4 regions of the Pantoea sp. PGP6 genome follow, and region 4 is predicted to be linked to each of the others. Evidence: riboswitches for the same ligand, from Rfam matches in the RefSeq annotation. Region 4 holds a riboswitch; each other region holds the start of a gene.
What was found. Region 4 has a riboswitch for thiamine pyrophosphate ahead of thiB (thiamine ABC transporter substrate binding subunit). Riboswitches for the same ligand answer to the same signal wherever they lie in the genome.
Positions count from the first base shown of each region.

Region 1: another riboswitch for thiamine pyrophosphate. It lies ahead of thiC (phosphomethylpyrimidine synthase ThiC); the one in region 4 lies ahead of thiB (thiamine ABC transporter substrate binding subunit).
Region 2: another riboswitch for thiamine pyrophosphate. It lies ahead of thiM (hydroxyethylthiazole kinase); the one in region 4 lies ahead of thiB (thiamine ABC transporter substrate binding subunit).
Region 3: another riboswitch for thiamine pyrophosphate. It lies ahead of tenA (thiaminase II); the one in region 4 lies ahead of thiB (thiamine ABC transporter substrate binding subunit).

Region 1 covers NZ_JBQBMA010000001.1:4,060,424-4,064,797, reverse strand. Annotated here, with positions in the region: gene thiE (thiamine phosphate synthase) at 1-265, opposite strand, end outside; gene thiC (phosphomethylpyrimidine synthase ThiC) at 268-2,190, opposite strand; TPP riboswitch at 2,277-2,377, opposite strand; gene ACLIBF_RS19635 (Rsd/AlgQ family anti-sigma factor) at 2,531-3,037, opposite strand; gene nudC (NAD(+) diphosphatase) at 3,127-3,897, shown strand; gene hemE (uroporphyrinogen decarboxylase) at 3,938-4,374, shown strand, end outside.
Region 2 covers NZ_JBQBMA010000001.1:1,526,406-1,530,779, reverse strand. Annotated here, with positions in the region: gene ACLIBF_RS07270 (GntR family transcriptional regulator) at 1-96, shown strand, start outside; gene thiD (bifunctional hydroxymethylpyrimidine kinase/phosphomethylpyrimidine kinase) at 148-948, opposite strand; gene thiM (hydroxyethylthiazole kinase) at 935-1,732, opposite strand; TPP riboswitch at 1,767-1,867, opposite strand; gene ACLIBF_RS07255 (hypothetical protein) at 2,190-2,387, shown strand; gene ACLIBF_RS07250 (AEC family transporter) at 2,486-3,445, shown strand; gene ahpF (alkyl hydroperoxide reductase subunit F) at 3,499-4,374, opposite strand, start outside.
Region 3 covers NZ_JBQBMA010000002.1:192,297-196,670, reverse strand. Annotated here, with positions in the region: gene ascF (PTS cellobiose/arbutin/salicin transporter subunit IIBC) at 1-46, shown strand, start outside; gene ACLIBF_RS21390 (6-phospho-beta-glucosidase) at 79-1,509, shown strand; TPP riboswitch at 1,616-1,718, shown strand; gene tenA (thiaminase II) at 1,814-2,509, shown strand; gene ACLIBF_RS21380 (ABC transporter ATP-binding protein) at 2,518-3,252, shown strand; gene ACLIBF_RS21375 (ABC transporter permease) at 3,249-4,013, shown strand; gene ACLIBF_RS21370 (ABC transporter substrate-binding protein) at 4,037-4,374, shown strand, end outside.
Region 4 covers NZ_JBQBMA010000001.1:3,631,654-3,636,027, forward strand. Annotated here, with positions in the region: gene sgrR (HTH-type transcriptional regulator SgrR) at 177-1,838, shown strand; TPP riboswitch at 1,874-1,976, shown strand; gene thiB (thiamine ABC transporter substrate binding subunit) at 2,022-3,008, shown strand; gene thiP (thiamine/thiamine pyrophosphate ABC transporter permease ThiP) at 2,984-4,374, shown strand, end outside.

The sequences.
Region 1 (4,374 bases), 430 kb from region 4:
CCAGATCTTCCTGACCCAGATGGACACCGTAGGCCTGATGCTTTATCGCCAGCCGCCAGTAGTCATTGATGAACAGGCGCGCATCGTAGCGTTTGCCCAGCGCAATGGCTTGGGCGACGGCCGCTTCTGCCGCCTCGTCCGACTGATCTTTGATGCGCAGTTGCAGGGTACGGACGCCGGCATCTAACAGGCGTTCGATCCATTCAACACTATCGACTACCGGATACAGGCCGAGACGCGACACAGTAGCAGGAAATGCGGACATAGTTACTCCTCCTTCATGGCATCTGCCGGATGATAAAGCTCACCACCCCGGCTGCGAAATTGTTCAGACATCTGTGCCATGCCAACCTCAATCGGCTGCGCGCTGGCTTGCTGGCGTGCGGCAAAATCCCGTACCTCCTGAGAGATTTTCATTGAACAGAATTTAGGGCCGCACATTGAGCAGAAATGGGCCACCTTGCCGGACGCCTGAGGCAATGTTTCGTCATGCATCGCGCGCGCCGTATGCGGATCGAGTGCCAGATTGAACTGATCTTCCCAGCGGAATTCAAAGCGCGCTTTTGACATCGCGTTATCCCGGATCTGCGCGCCCGGATGGCCTTTGGCGAGATCGGCGGCATGAGCGGCGATTTTATAAGTGATCAGACCCTGCTTCACATCCTCCTTATCTGGCAGACCAAGATGTTCTTTGGGCGTGACATAACACAGCATCGCACAGCCGAACCAGCCAATCATTGCGGCGCCGATACCGGAGGTAATGTGGTCATAGCCGGGCGCAATGTCGGTGGTGAGGGGACCAAGCGTATAGAAGGGGGCCTCGTGACACCGATCGAGCTGCTCTGTCATATTGCGGCGGATCATATGCATCGGGACGTGGCCGGGGCCTTCAATCATCACCTGCACATCATATTCCCAGGCGATCTGCGTTAGCTCGCCCAGCGTTTGCAGTTCGGCGAACTGCGCTTCATCGTTAGCATCCTGAATCGAGCCTGGACGCAAGCCATCGCCCAGCGACAGTGAGACATCGTAGGCCGCGCAGATTTCACAGATTTCGCGGAAATGCTGATAGAGGAAGCTCTCCTGATGATGCGACAGACACCATTTCGCCATGATCGATCCGCCGCGCGAGACAATCCCGGTCAGCCGTTTTGCCGTCATCGGCACGTAGCGCAGCAGTACGCCCGCATGAATGGTGAAGTAGTCGACTCCCTGTTCAGCCTGTTCCAGCAGCGTATCGCGGAATACTGCCCAGTTGAGCGCTTCGGCCACGCCGTTCACTTTCTCCAGCGCCTGATAAATCGGCACTGTGCCGATTGGCACCGGGCTGTTACGCAAAATCCATTCGCGCGTTTCATGAATATTACGGCCAGTAGAGAGATCCATCACCGTATCGGCGCCCCAGCGGGTCGACCAGACCAGTTTCTCTACCTCCTCCTCAATCGACGAGCTGACCGCTGAATTGCCGATGTTGGCATTCACCTTGACCAGGAAGTTACGCCCGATAATCATCGGTTCCGATTCAGGATGGTTAATGTTGGCGGGAATAATCGCCCGGCCAGCCGCCACTTCCTGACGCACAAACTCCGGGGTGATGTTATCTGGCAAATGCGCGCCAAAACTGTGGCCCGGGTGCTGTTGCAGTAACACCTCGCTGCGAATTCGCTCACGGCCCATATTCTCCCGCAGGGCGATGAACTCCATCTCCGGCGTCACGATGCCCTGGCGGGCGTAATGCATCTGCGTGACGCAACGGCCAGCAAGGGCGCGACGCGGGGTGGGCAGCGCGTCAAAGCGCAGATGATCGAGGCTATCATCCGCCAGACGCTGCTGGGTATAGTCTGAACTGCGCTGTGGCAGTGGCTGGCTATCATTGCGTTCTTCGATCCAACCTGCCCGCAGCTTTGTCAGCCCGCGATGCAGATCAATCTGCGCGGCGGGATCGCCATAGGCACCGGCGGTGTCATAGACCGGCACCGCCTCATTCTGCTCATAAAGTGGCTGATCTTTACTGCCGCCGACCGGGGTCGGACTGAGACTGATTTCGCGCATCGGTACGCGAATATCCTCCCGACTGCCGGTAATCCAGATGCGTTCAGAACGGGGAAATGCGCTGCCGCCTTGCAGTGAATCGATAAATTCCTGCGCCAGGGCACGCTGTTCACGACGGGTCATTTTTGGGTCAGACATAGCAATCTTCCAGTTGAGTGGGAATGATGCTTGTCCGGAGTTCGGAAGGAGTAACAGCACGGGCAGTGCAAGAGACTGGCGTACCGACAATATTTACTCTTGTTCCCTTCGCAGGTTCTAACCTGATCAGGTTCCGCGGATCCCGAATTAACGGTCTCAGCCCAACTGGGCACTCCGACAAGAATGCGGTTTTACGCTGCGGCTGGCAGAGCGCCCGCTGAAGACGAAAAACCTTAACGTTCTAACAGAAAAAAATGGGTTCTTCTGGCCTCAGCCATCAGAACCCCTTCAGCATAAAAGGGCTGCAACTGAATCACAACCCCTTTACCTGCGTTTAACCTTATGCCGGACGAGCAATCTGGCTGTCATTGGCCACCGGCGGTGGTGCCAGATGGTTATCCCACGCCAGCTGGATCAGCTTGTCTTCCAGCGTAAAGCGCGCCTCCAGCACTTCACCGACTTCAGATAGCGCCTGCTGGAACGTCATGCAGTTATCATCATCGATCGCCTGCTGCAGATGGCCATCATACAACTGCATCAGGCGCTCAGTGTTGGCTTCCAGCGGGGGATAGATTTGGGCCGCCGCGATCATCGGGCTGTCACCACTCATCTCACTGATGATGCGTTCATAAATACTAAAGTGACCGGCGGAAAGATAATCGACCAGGCCATGACAAAAGTTATCCAGCGCCTGCTCATCAAGGCGGGTCAGGGCTTCTTTATTCGGTTTAAGTCCGACCAGATGGTAATAGGTTACTAACAGCTGGCGACGGGCTTCCAGCCACGAATCGACCAGTTCGTTACTGCCACCTACGCGTTCGGCCAGGACGTCTAACTGGTTAAGCATATCTAACTCCATGTGAGTTATAGTTGTTCATCTACACACTTAACATCAGGACTTCAGCGTGCGAGTTGACGCTAAGGATGACGAAATAAATGCAATGCGAAATCTCAAGCGTAGACGCTGGATGGTGGATTGTCAGCCACGAGCAGAAACTTTGGTTGCCGCAAGGTGATTTACCCCACGGAAGCGCCGAAAATTTCGGTCTGACGGGTACCAAAGCCCGACAGATTGGCGAGTGGCAGGGGGAAAAAGTCTGGCTGATTTGCGAGCCACGTGCAGAGAGCATGTTCTCGGTACGGCAACTGATCGATCTGGATGTGGGGCTGTTTCAGCTGGCGGGACGCGGCGTGCAGCTGGCGGAGTTCTACCGTTCCCATCGCTGGTGTGGCTACTGTGGTCACGAAATGCACCACAGCAAACATGAGTTTGCCTGCCTGTGCAGTCATTGCCGCGAGCGCTATTATCCGCAGATTGCGCCCTGCATTATCGTGGCGATCCGGCGTGGCGATGAGATCCTGCTGGCGAATCACGCCCGTCATCGTAATAACGTCTATACCGTACTGGCTGGCTTTGTCGAAGTCGGCGAGACGCTGGAACAGGCGGTGGCACGTGAAGTGATGGAGGAGAGTAATATCCGCGTCAAAAATGTCCGCTACGTCACCTCCCAGCCGTGGCCATTCCCGCAATCGCTGATGACGGCGTTTATGGCGGAATATGATAGTGGCGATCTGCAACATGACGGCAAAGAGCTGCTGGATGCGGCCTGGTTTCGTTTTGATGCCTTGCCCTTGCTGCCGCCACCGGGCACCGTGGCGCGCCGCCTGATTGAAGATACCGTCGCCCTGTGCCGCGCCGAAGCGTGAAAGTGCTACACTACACGCCTGAAATTGAGAGAGTAATGAAATGAGTGAACTGAAGAACGATCGTTATTTGCGTGCCCTGTTACGTCAGCCAGTAGATGTAACGCCAGTGTGGATGATGCGCCAGGCCGGACGTTATTTACCAGAATACAAAGCGACGCGCGCCGAAGCGGGTGACTTTATGTCGCTGTGTAAAAATGCTGAGCTGGCCTGTGAGGTGACGCTGCAGCCGCTGCGCCGCTATCCGCTGGATGCTGCAATCCTCTTCAGTGACATCCTGACTATCCCTGATGCGATGGGCCTGGGCCTCTATTTCGAAACCGGCGAAGGTCCGCGCTTTTCGCATCCAATTACCTGCCGGGCAGATGTAGAGCGTTTGCCGGTGCCCGATCCGGAAATGGAACTGGGTTACGTAATGAACGCGGTGCGCACCATCCGTAAAAGCCTGAACGGCGACCTGCCGCTGATCGGATTTACCGG
Region 2 (4,374 bases), 2.1 Mb from region 4:
GCCGCCGAAGCCGCGATGCGCCGTCATTTGCAGGAGATGATTTTCTCAATTACCCCTATTGCCGAGCGCAACAGCGCATGGTTTGAAGCACCCTGACCCGGCAACGGTGCCGTCCCGCCGCCTCAGCGCGGGATGGCACATCCACCGCTACCACCACTGATGAAAATGGTGCACCGGCCCGATTCCCGTACCGACCTCCAGTGAATCCGCCTGTAACAACGCCTGCTGCAGCCAGGCTTTCGCTTCGGTGATCGTATCAGCCCAGTCGGCGTGACGCGGACGCAAAGCCGCCAGCGCCGCTGACAGCGTGCAGCCGGTGCCGTGAGTATGACGGGTATTAACCCGCGGCGTGCTGAACCGCTGCTGGCCCGAAGGGGTGATCAGCCAGTCCGGGCTGTTATCAGCCGTCAGGTGACCGCCCTTGATCAATACCGCCTGACATCCCGCCGCCAGCAACGCCTCGCCCTGCGCCCGCATCTGCGCTTCGCTCTCCGCCACCGCGCACCCCAGCAACGCTGCTGCTTCCGGCAGATTCGGCGTAATCAGCGACACCTGTGGTAACAGCAGTTCGCGGACGCTGGCAATCGCATCGGCGGATAACAGCGGATCGCCGCTTTTCGCCACCATCACCGTATCCAGCACCACGAAAGGAATTGCGCTACGTCTCAGCCGGGCCGCAACCTGCCCGACGATGGCGGTTTCTGACAACATGCCAATTTTCGCGCTGTCGATACGCACATCGTCCAGCACCGAATCAAGCTGGGCGGCCACAAAGTCAGCATCGATCCGGTAAACCGACTGGACGCCACGGGTATTTTGCGCCACCAGCGCGGTGATCACGCTGGTGCCATACGCGCCCAGCGCGGAAAAGGTTTTCAGATCGGCCTGGATCCCTGCCCCGCCGCTGGGATCGGTCCCGGCGATGGTCAGTGCATTAATGCGTTTCATGGTCCACCTCCAGCGTCCAGAGCGCATCAAGAAACGCCGTGGCAAAACTGCCGGGGCCGGCTGAGCTTGCCGCCGCCTGTTCACCGGCCCGCGCCATCACCTGACAGGCACTGGCGACGTTGAGCAGCCGATCGCCGCTCAGACTGCTGAAGCCAGCCACCACCGCCGACAGCGCACAGCCGGTGCCGACCACCCGCGTCATTAACGGGCTGCCGCCGCGAATGGCAAAGGTGCGCTGACCGTCGGTGGCGTAATCTACTTCGCCGGTCACAATCACCAGCGTCTGATAGTCGCGAGCCAGCTGCCGGGCGGCCTCCAGCGCTGCATCCGCCTGATGCAGGCTATCCACTCCGCGTCCGCCGCTGGCCTGTTGCGCCAGCGCCAGGATCTCTGACGCGTTACCGCGGATCACCGCTGGCTGCTGGCTCAGCAGCCGCTGGCAGAAGGTGGTGCGCAGCGTCAGCGCTCCGACCGCCACCGGGTCCAGTGTCCAGGGCGTTCCCGCCTGCCTGGCGGCCGTGACCGCCGCCTGCATCGCCTGCTGGCGCTCAGCGGTCAGCGTCCCGACGTTAATCAGTAAGGCATCGGCAAAGCCGCTGAACTGCGCGGCTTCCTCCGCATCAATCACCATCGCCGGTGAAGCGTTGAGCGACAGCAGCACATTGGCGGTGAAGTTTTGTACCACGTCGTTAGTCATGCAGTGCACCAGCGGTGACTGACGGCGGAAACGGTGCAGAATGGGCGCGAATTGCGCAGCAGAAAGGTGTTGAGATTGATCTGTCATCATAGCTCCCAACCGGCGAATAAGAAGGCGAATGCGGTCAGGCATCAGACTTCCCTACGCTGGCATTATCCAGTTCAGGTCAGCGGGTTTTTCTCAGCCCTTTCCTGACGGAAAGCGGCACCCCGAGTCGTGTTACAGCCTGCAGCATAAGGAGGTGGCGTCGCGAAAGCAAGCCAGAGCTGCGTCAGCCATCCTCGCGCTGGTGACACTTCACATGATCCTGATCAATTCTCGCCGCAGCAAAAACAGGCTTAATGCTGCGGGCCATAAAACTACCCCTTTCGAGGTAGCTATTTAAGCCAGAGATAAGGTGCTGCCGATCGCGGCATCGGTTTCCGCCCTTAAACGGTAGCCAGCCATAATAATTAGCCTGCTTACAGCATCGCCGAAAAAAACACCTCATTTCATGGAGTTAAACCACTCCAGGAGCGGAACTTCATACTATTCAGGATGTATGATGCGATTGTCAGCGCTTATTCCTCACCGCCATCGATGGCAGGACATCACTATCGAACGTCACGGTGCTATCGCACCAAATGGCAGACATTATCTTTCCACCTATATTTCCGCCCGCTGTCTGCGCTGCGGCAAAATAATTCATCGTGTCTATTACCGGGATATCAGCGATCAACAGGCCCGCCGCTGGCTGGGATAACTGTCCTGACGGCGAGCGGTTCAGACACCGTTAAAGTTAACAGTTAGTTAGCAATTTGTTAGTCTGGTAATTAATCATCGTCTGACCAGACTCTCTCTATGCCACTGTTGTTTGAAAGCTTAAGCCATCAAATCTATCTGTCCGCACCGCTGTTTATTCTGATCCTGCTGGGCTACGGCCTGACGCGACTGGGTAAATGGCCTGCCAGCATCAGCGAAGGGATGAACCGCTTCGTGTTCAACGTCGCGCTGCCCTGCATGCTGTTTGGCGTGATGAGCCATTTTTATCAAAGCCCGCCGGTTGATGCGCGGCTGCTGCTGGCCTTCTTTGGCAGCTGCCTGCTGGTGTTTATCGTCGGCCGGATAGTGGCCAAAAGGCTGTTTAAGCTGGATGGCGTTGCTGGCTCGGTCTTCGCGCTGGGCGGCATCTTTTCCAACAACGTGATGCTCGGCATTCCGGTGGCGACGGTACTGCTGGGGCCCGCGTCCCTGCCCTCGGTGGCGCTGGTACTGGTGTTTAACAGCCTGATCCTCTGGACCCTGCTGACGGTCTCGGTTGAGTGGGCGAAACAGGGCAGCTTTTCGCTGCAGGGGCTGGGGCGCACCGCGATCGGCGTGCTGAAGAACCCGCTGATTATTGGCATTCTCAGCGGTACCGCCTGGAGTTTTTTGCAGCGTCCGCTGCCGCTGCTGGCTGCTGAACCGCTGCGGATGCTGGGATCGATCGCCGCCCCGCTGTCGCTGGTTACCCTTGGCATGAGCCTCGCCCATTACCGGGTGCGGGAAGGACTGAAAGAGAGTTATACCCTCTGCCTGCTCAAGTTGGTGCTGCAACCGATGACGGTGTGGGCCATTGCCTGGCTGACCGGCCTGCCGCCGCTGGAGAGTAAAGTGGTGGTGCTGCTGGGATCGATGGCGGTCGGGGTCAACGTCTACCTGATGTCGCAGAAGTTTAATGTGATTACCGGCCCGGCTGCCGCCAGCATGCTGTTTTCGACGCTGTTTGCTGCGGTGACGACGCCGCTGTGGATGATGCTGATGACACTGGCGGGATATTAAAAAAAAAGCCCCTCAACATCAGTCGAGGGGCTGTTGCGTGGCTATCGCAAAACTTATTCAGCCGCTTTGGTACGAATCAGGTAATCAAAGGCGCTCAGTGAGGCTTTCGCACCCTCGCCGCTGGCGATGATGATCTGCTTGTACGGAACCGTGGTGCAGTCACCCGCCGCGAACACGCCTTTCAGGCTGGTTTCGCACTTGGCATCAATGATGATTTCGCCCATTTTGTTGCGCTCAACCGCGCCCTCCAGCCATGGAGTGTTAGGCAGCAGACCGATCTGAACGAAAATGCCGGACAGCGCCAGTTCGTGAGTAGTCTGGCTGGTACGGTCGATATACTGCAGACCGGTTACCTTGCTGCCGTCACCTTTCACTTCGGTGGTCTGGGCATTCAGGATGACATCCACGTTTTTCAGGCTGCGCAGTTTATCCTGCAGCACCTGATCAGCGCGCATTTCACCGGCAAACTCCAGCAGCGTCACATGTTCAACGATACCGGCCAGGTCAATCGCCGCTTCAACGCCGGAGTTACCGCCGCCGATCACTGCGGTGCGCTTGCCTTTAAACAGCGGGCCATCACAGTGTGGGCAGTAGGTGACGCCTTTGGTGCGGTACTCTTCTTCGCCCGGCACACCCATGTTACGCCAGCGTGCGCCAGTTGCCAGGATGATGCTGCGTGACTTCAGTACCGCGCCGGAGGCAGTTTCAACCGCATGCAGGCCACCCACAGCAGCCGCCGGGATCAGCTTGATCGCGCTCTGGCTCTCAATCACATCGACATTGTAATCATCGACGTGAGCGCGCAGTGAGCCCGCCAGTTTTGCCCCTTCGGTTTTCGGCACAGAAATATAGTTTTCGATATCAACGGTGTCCAGCACCTGACCGCCAAAACGCTCGCCCATCAGACCGGTGCGAATGCCTTTACGGGC
Region 3 (4,374 bases), on a different contig from region 4:
AGCGACGCCCGCCCCTGAGCGCACCAATGCAATTAACGCTAACTAACGGGCAATGCTGACCCGAAACCAGAGGATGTCATGTCTGAATCAAGATTCCCGCAAGGATTTTTATGGGGCGGTGCGTTAGCCGCCAACCAGGCTGAGGGTGGCTATCGTGAAGGCGGAAAGGGCTTAACCACCGTTGACATGATCCCCCACGGCCCGCATCGGATGCCGGTGAAACTCGGACTGGAGCGGCGTTTCGCCCTGCGGGATGATGAGTTTTACCCCAGTCATGACGCCATTGATTTTTATCATCGCTATGCGCAAGACATCGCACTGATGGCGGAAATGGGGTTCAGCGTATTTCGTACCTCCATCGCCTGGAGTCGCCTCTATCCGAACGGTGATGAACTGACGCCTAATCCAGAGGGAATTGCCTTCTACCGCGCGGTGTTTGAAGAGTGCCGTAAATACAATATTGAACCGCTGGTGACCCTGTGTCACTTTGACGTACCGATGCATCTGGTGACCGAATATGGCTCGTGGCGGAATCGCAAAATGATCGAATTTTTTGCCCGCTATGCCCGCAGCTGTTTTGAGGCGTTTGATGGTCTGGTGAAATACTGGCTGACTTTTAATGAGATTAATATTCTGCTGCACAGCCCGTTCTCCGGGGCCGGGCTGGTATTTGAGGCGGATGAAAATCACGACCAGGTGAAATATCAGGCTGCACATCATGAGCTGGTGGCGAGCGCGCTGGTGACCCGAATCGCCCATGACATTAATCCGGTCAATCAGGTCGGTTGCATGCTGGCGGGCGGCAATTTCTATCCGTGGTCAAGCAAACCGGAAGATGTCTGGGCAGCGCTGGAAAAGGACCGGGAAAACCTGTTCTTCATTGATGTGCAGGCGCGCGGATATTACCCCGCCTATGCGGCGCGGCTCTTCCGTGAAAAAGGGGTCAGTCTGCAGATTGATGACGGTGATGCAGAGATCCTGAAAAACAGCGTCGATTTTGTCTCGTTCAGCTACTACGCCTCGCGTTGCGCGTCGGCGGAGATGAACGAGCTCAACAGCAGCGCCGCCAACGTGGTGAAGTCCCTGACTAACCCCCATCTGACGCGCAGTGAATGGGGCTGGGGCATCGATCCGCTTGGACTACGCATCACTATGAATATGATGTATGACCGCTACCAGAAGCCGCTGTTCCTGGTGGAAAATGGCCTCGGCGCACGGGACACGATCAACGCAGAAGGTGAGATTGATGATGACTACCGCATCAGCTATCTGCGTGAGCATATCCGGGCGATGGGTGACGCCATCGCTGATGGCGTGCCGGTGCTCGGCTATACCAGCTGGGGCTGCATCGATCTGGTGGCCGCATCAACCGGCGAAATGAGTAAACGCTACGGGTTTGTCTATGTGGATCGCGACGACCTTGGCCGGGGAACGCTGGCCCGCCGTCGGAAAAAATCGTTCTGGTGGTATAAAAAGGTGATCGCCAGTAACGGTGAAGTGCTGGAGTGACAACGTCACTGGCTTAGCTCGCTAAACCGCGGCGGTTTAGCGGGGCCATCGGCTGTTGCATGCCTGCGGCGTGCCGTTGTATTCAGCTGACAATTATCGTATAACAAACGTCTCCGAGGGGTGTCCTGTTATGGGCTGAGATGGTGCAAACCGAACCCTTTGAACCTGATCTGGGTCATGCCAGCGAAGGGACGGGTCGGCAGAGTCTTCTGCAACATCTCCTGCATCATTGCCTGTTCTTCACCGTATGCCCGGATCTCCCTGAGTTAACACTTTTCGTTAACCAACAGTTACTGGAGATCCCATGTCACTCTCACTTTTTGAAACCGGCTTTTATGGCCGCCTGCGACAACAGGCTGGCGATCACTGGCACGCCTATGTCTCTCACGATTTTGTCAAGCAGCTCGCTCAGGGCACGCTGCCTGCGGCCGCCTTTCGTCATTATCTCACCCAGGATTATCTGTTTCTGCTGCATTTTGCCCGCGCCTATGGGCTGCTGGTCAGCAAACTGCACGATCCGGCCGCGCTGCGAACCGCAACGGCCTCCCTCAATGCCATTGTCAATGAACTGCCGCTGCACCGGGCGTACTGCCAGCAGTGGGGGATCAGCGAAGCCGCGCTGGTCAGCCAGACCGAAGCGGTTGAAACGCTTAACTACACCCGCTACGTGCTGGATGTCGGCCACAGCGGAGATGCGCTGGAATTGCTGACCGTGCTGATGCCGTGTGTTGCAGGCTATGCCGAAATCGGCCTGAGCGTGTTACATCATCCCACCACCGTCATCGAAGGCAATCCTTATGCCGCCTGGATAGAGAATTATGGTGATGCCAATTATCTGGCGGGCGTCAGAGCCTCTCTGGACCTGTTTGAAACGCTGGCCCATCAGCGCGCCGGCGCAGCACGTTTTGACCGGCTGGCGACCCTCTTCACCACCGCCACCCAGCTGGAATCCGCCTTCTGGCAGATGGGGCTCAATCATCAACCCCCTTTGTCATCATGAGCGGCTCAATGGCATTACTGCCGCCCGGCATCTCAATCCGTGACCTCTGTGTCGATTTTGCCACGCATCGGCTGTTCGACCGGCTCAGTCTGGAGATTACCCCGGCACGTTTCACCTCACTGCTCGGAGCCAGCGGTGTCGGAAAGAGTACCTTAATGCGCGTGATTGCTGGCCTGACACCGCCGACATCCGGGGTGATCGGCGGCAGTGATGGCCTGCCGCTGGCTGGCCGGTTCGCCTGGATGGGTCAGCAGGATTTGCTCTATCCGTGGCTGACCGTTGAACAAAATGTCTGCCTCGCCAGCCGCCTGAAGGGTGAAAAACCGGACCGCCACTGGGCGCAACATCTGCTGGAGCGGGTCGGTCTGCATCGTCACGCAACGGCGCGGCCCGCGACGCTCTCTGGCGGGATGCGGCAACGCGCTGCGCTGGCCCGCACGTTGTATGCGCGCAAACCGATCGTGTTGATGGATGAGCCTTTTTCCGCACTTGATGCCCTGACCCGCCACCAGATTCAGACGCTGGCCGCGGAGGTACTGGCGAACCATACCGTCTTGCTAATCACCCATGACGCGGCGGAAGCCTGTCGGCTGAGTCATCATATGCTGGTGCTCAGCGCATCAGGCCTGGAAGCCTGTCAGCCATTGCCGGGCCAGCCACCGCGCGCGCCGGACGATATCAGGGTCATAGAGAGTCAGGCAGCTTTACTGCAAAAACTTTCACTGCCAGAGGGGATCGGATGAAACACCTCGATGGTTTAGCCCGCATGTGGCGCGGCCTCACCCTGTTCTGTGGACTGATTGCGCTGTGGTGGCTGGTAACGCTGACCTCGATTCCGGCCTTTCTGCTGCCTTCGCCCGTGGCAGTGGCACAAGCGCTATGGGCGAATAAAGCCTGGCTCGGCTATCACAGCCTGATCACCCTCACCGAGATCCTCTGCGGAATGATCACTGGCGTCGTGCTCGGCGCTCTGCTGGCGCTGGGCATGACATTTTCGCCACGTCTGCAACGCTGGATGATGCCGCTGGTACTTACCAGCCAGGCGATTCCGGTGTTTGCTCTGGCCCCGTTGCTGGTGCTGTGGTTTGGCTTTGGTATGAGCGCCAAAGTGGCGATGGCGGTGCTGGTCATTTTCTTTCCTGTCACGTCGGCCTTCTATGATGGTCTGCGTCGCGTGCCAGCGGGCTATCTGGATCTGGCACATACGCTGGGCGCTTCACGCGGATCGCAACTGCGTCACGTCCGGCTGTTAGCCGCGTTACCTGCCTTAGCAACCGGATTGCGAATGGCGGCGGCGGTGGCCCCGATTGGCGCGATCATTGGCGAATGGGTCGGATCGGCAGAAGGACTTGGTTATGTGATGCTGAACGCCAATGCCCGGATGCAGAGCGATATCTGTTTTGCTGCGTTATTTATCCTGGTGCTGATGACGCTGGTGCTGTGGCTGGCCATCGATGCCCTGCTTCACCGTCTGATCGACTGGGCCCCTGAGAGTGCCTCATGACCTCTAATCTGCGAGATAAACTGATGCTAAAACCTGTTCTGTCAGCGCTGATGATCAGCGCCGCCCTCTCCAGCCCGCTGCATGCTGCGGAAAAACTGACCCTGATGCTCGACTGGTATATCAATCCCGACCATGCGCCGATTATGGTGGCGCAGCAAACCGATGCGTTTAAAGCGGAAGGACTTGAGGTGACTATCGTGCCCCCCTCCGATCCGTCACTACCGCCGCGGCTGGTGGCGGCAAAACAGGCAGATTTAGCCATTACCTATCAGCCGCAGCTGCATTTTTACGCCGATCAGGGTTTGCCGCTGATGCGGGTCGGTACACTGATCAATACCCCGCTGAATACCCTGATTACTCT
Region 4 (4,374 bases):
AGATCATCTGCTGGCGGTGTAATTGCACCCTACTCAGAAAAGCATCCCGCTGAACAGCGGCATGAGGGTCGAACGCCATTCATAGCTGAATGCCTCCCGCTCTTCCCATAAAGCAAAGTTTGCCCTTAAAATGAGGCAAGAAAAACAGAGCGCTTTTCACCGGGAGTTCCTCTTTTATGTCCTCATCTCGCCTGAAGCAGCAGTTCATACGCCTGTGGCAAAGCTGCCAGGGTCAGACGCAGGAGATCACCCTGAGTGAACTGGCTGACCTGCTGCACTGTTCACGCCGTCATATGCGCAACTTACTCAACCGGATGCAGGCGGCTGGCTGGTTAATCTGGCAGGCCGAAGCCGGACGCGGTAAGCGCTCACAACTCACCTTCTGCTACACCGGACTGGCGCTACAGCAGCAGCGCGCTGAGGATCTGCTGGATCAGGATCGCATCGATCAGCTGGTGCAACTGGTCGGCGATAAGAATCAGGTCAGGCAGATGATTGGTGCTCACCTTGGCCGCAGTTTCCGTCAGGGAAAACACATTCTGCGGGTGCTTTACTACCGCCCGCTGCTGAATCTGCTGCCGGGCTCCGCCCTGCGCCGCTCCGAAACCCATATTGCCCGTCAGATTTTTAATGGCCTGACGCGCATAAATGAGGAAAACGGGGAAATTGAGGCCGATATTGCCCATCACTGGCAGCAGACTTCCCCGCTCCACTGGCGCTTCTTTCTGCGTCCGGCGATTCGCTTTCATCATGGCCGCGAACTGGAGATGGCCGATGTTATCGCCACGCTGGAACGTCAGCGTCAGCAGCCGCTGTTTTCCCATATTCAACAGCTCGACTCGCCCGCTCCGTGGACGCTGGATATCACCTTAAGCCAGCCCGACGACTGGTTACCCTGGTTGCTGGCCAGCGTCAGCGCGATGATCCTGCCACGCGAATGGCCCACGCAGCCTGACTTTGCCCGCCAGCCGATCGGCACCGGTCCTTACAGCGTGATCCGTAATCAGGAAAGTCAGCTGAAGATAGAAGCCTTTGATGATTACTTTGGCTTTCGCGCGCTGATTGATGACGTCTCTATCTGGGTATTGCCGGATATCAGCGATGAGCTGGTCTACGCGGGCGTGCGCCTGCAGGGCGACGGCGCGGATGAGATTCAGGAAGAGAGCCGGCTGGAAGAAGGCTGCTACTATTTGTTGTTCGATCAGCGTTCGGAAAAAGGCCGTGACGAGGCGATACGGCGCTGGGTCAGCTATCTGTTTAATCCTATCGCCCTGCTCAACCACGCCGGCGTCGGCTATCAGCGCTACTGGTTTCCGGCGTATGGTCTGCTGCCGCGCTGGCATCACCGCCGCGATCTGGCCCCGGTCGAAAAGCCGCCCGGCCTGACTCATCTGACGCTCACCTGGTACAGCCAGCACGTTGAGCACGAAGGGATCGCTAATGCATTACGTCCGCTGCTGGCGCAGCACGGCGTCACGCTGGAGACGCGCGAGGTCAGTTACGAATGCTGGCATCAGGGCGACGCCGACAGCGACATCTGGCTCGGCAGCGTGAACTTCACACTGCCATTGGCCTGGTCGCTGTTCGCCCAGCTGTATGAGGTCCCGCTGCTGCATCACTGCCTGCCGATCGACTGGCACGCTGATGCCGCCCGCTGGCGTGAAAAAACGCTGCCGCTGGCCGAATGGAGCAAGCGGTTAGTGGAAGAGGCCGGTCTGCATCCGCTGTTCCATCACTGGCTGCTGCTTGAAGGTCAGCGCAGCATGCGCGGCGTGCGGATGAATACCCTCGGCTGGTTCGATTTTAAATCTGCCTGGTTTGCGCCGCCCGCGCTGTAACGCTTTCGCGCTGACGCTGAAATGACTAGAATGTGACGTTCTCAACGGGGTGCCGCCTGCTGACCGCAAACGGCTGAGAGAGACCCGTCGAACCTGATTCGGTTAATACCGACGTAGGGATTTGAGAGACCTGCTGCTCAGATCCTTTGCGACTCATCCCCTATTCTCCTGAAGGAGCGCAAAGTGTTTAACAAAGTTCTGCCACTGCTGCTGTTACTTTCCACCCCGGTACTGGCTGCCAAACCGGTTCTGACGGTTTACACCTACGACTCCTTCTCCGCTGACTGGGGCCCCGGTCCGGCGGTCAAAAAAGCCTTTGAAGCCCAGTGCGATTGCGAACTGAAATTTGTCACGCTGGAAGATGGCGTGTCGCTGCTGAATCGCGTGCGAATGGAAGGCAAAAACAGCAAAGCGGATGTGGTGCTGGGACTGGATAACAATCTGGTGCAGGCGGCGCAAAAAACCGGTCTGTTTGCCGCCAGCAAGGTTGATACCGCACAGCTGACGCTGCCGGGCGGCTGGCACGACAGCACCTTTGTTCCGTTTGATTATGGCTATTTCGCCTTCGTCTATGACAAAACCCGTCTGAAAAATCCGCCGAAAAGCCTGAAAGAGCTGGTAGAGAGCCCGGAAAAATGGCGGGTCATCTATGAAGATCCGCGTACCAGTACTCCGGGATTAGGTCTGCTGCTGTGGATGCAGAAAGTCTATGGCGATCGGGCCCCGCAGGCATGGCAAAAGCTGGCGCAGAAAACCGTGACGGTAACCAAGGGCTGGAGTGAAGCCTACGGTCTGTTCCTGAAAGGCGAAGGCGATCTGGTGCTGAGCTATACCACCTCGCCGGCCTATCACATTATCGAAGAGAAAAAAGAGAACTACGCCGCCGCACCGTTTGCCGAAGGCCACTATCTGCAGGTCGAGGTTGCTGCGCAGTTAGCCAGCAGTAAACAGCCGAAACTGGCGCAGCAGTTCATGCAGTTTATGGTCTCGCCGGCGTTCCAGAACACCATCCCGACCGGCAACTGGATGTATCCGGTGATCGATACCACCCTGCCTGCTGGCTTCGCCACGCTGCAGGTGCCCGCCACCGCGCTGCACTATTCGCCGGAAGAGGTAGCCAGCCAGCGCTCTGGCTGGATTAGTCAGTGGCAACGCGCCGTCAGCCGCTAATGCCGCGCTGGCTGATCCCCGGTTCGCTCGCCACGCTGCTGTTAATCAGCGTGGCGCTGTTCGCCTTTATCTCACTGTGGAATGCCGCGCCGGTCACCGACTGGCGTAGCGTGCTGCTGGATGAGTACCTGCAGCACGTTGTGGCGTTCTCCTTTGGTCAGGCGCTGCTCTCCGCCCTGCTGTCGCTGCTGCCTGCGGTGCCGCTGGCGCGCGCCCTCTATCGCCGCCGCTTTCCCGGCCGTCAGCTGTTGCTGCGTCTGTGCGCCATGACGCTGGTGCTGCCGGTGCTGGTGGCGGTGTTCGGCCTGCTGACGGTTTATGGCCGCGTCGGCTGGCTGGCACAGTTGTGTCAGTGGTTGGGCATCGACTATCACTTCTCGCCCTATGGATTGCAGGGCATTTTGCTGGCGCATGTCTTTTTTAACCTGCCGCTAGCTACGCGCCTGATGCTACAGGCGCTGGAGAGCATACCGGCGGAGCAGCGTCAGCTGGCCGCACAGCTTGATCTGCGCGGCTGGCACCACTTTCGCCTGCTGGAATGGCCGTGGTTGCGTCGTCAGCTGCTGCCGACCGGCGCGCTCATCTTTATGCTCTGCTTCGCCAGCTTCGCCACCGTGCTGTCGCTGGGCGGCGGCCCCCAGGCCACCACCATTGAACTGGCGATCTTTCAGGCACTCAGCTACGACTACGATCCCGGTCGCGCCGCATTGCTGGCGCTGATTCAGCTCAGCTGTTGCCTGACGCTGGTGCTGCTCAGCCAGCGATTCAGTAAAGCGATACCCGCCGGCACCAGCCAGCTGCACGGCTGGCGCGATCCGCAGGATTCGCGTCTGGCCCGGCTAACGGATGGGTTGCTGATTCTGCTGGCGTTACTGCTGCTGCTGCCGCCGCTGGCGGCGGTAGTGGTGGATGGCTTGCACGGCGGACTGCGCGGCGCACTGGCCCAGCCAGCGTTGTGGCAGGCGACCCTGACCTCATTGCGCATCGCGGTCGGTGCCGGCCTGCTGTGCGTGATACTGACGCTGATGCTGCTGTGGAGCAGTCGCGAATTGCGTCTGCGTCAGCGCCCGCTCGCCGCACAGCTGATCGACACCAGCGGCATGCTAATTCTGGCGATGCCCGGCATCGTGCTGGCGACCGGCTTCTTTCTGCTGTTTAACGCCACCGTTGGCCTGCCGGCGTCGGCAGACGGGCTGGTGATCTTCACTAATGCGCTGATCGCCATTCCCTATGCGCTGAAAGTGCTGGAAAACCCGATGCGTGACGTCGCCGAGCGCTACGGCAGGCTATGCGATTCACTGGATATCCACGGCTGGAACCGGCTGCGGTTGATAGAACTGCGTGCGCTGAAACGTCCGCTGGCACA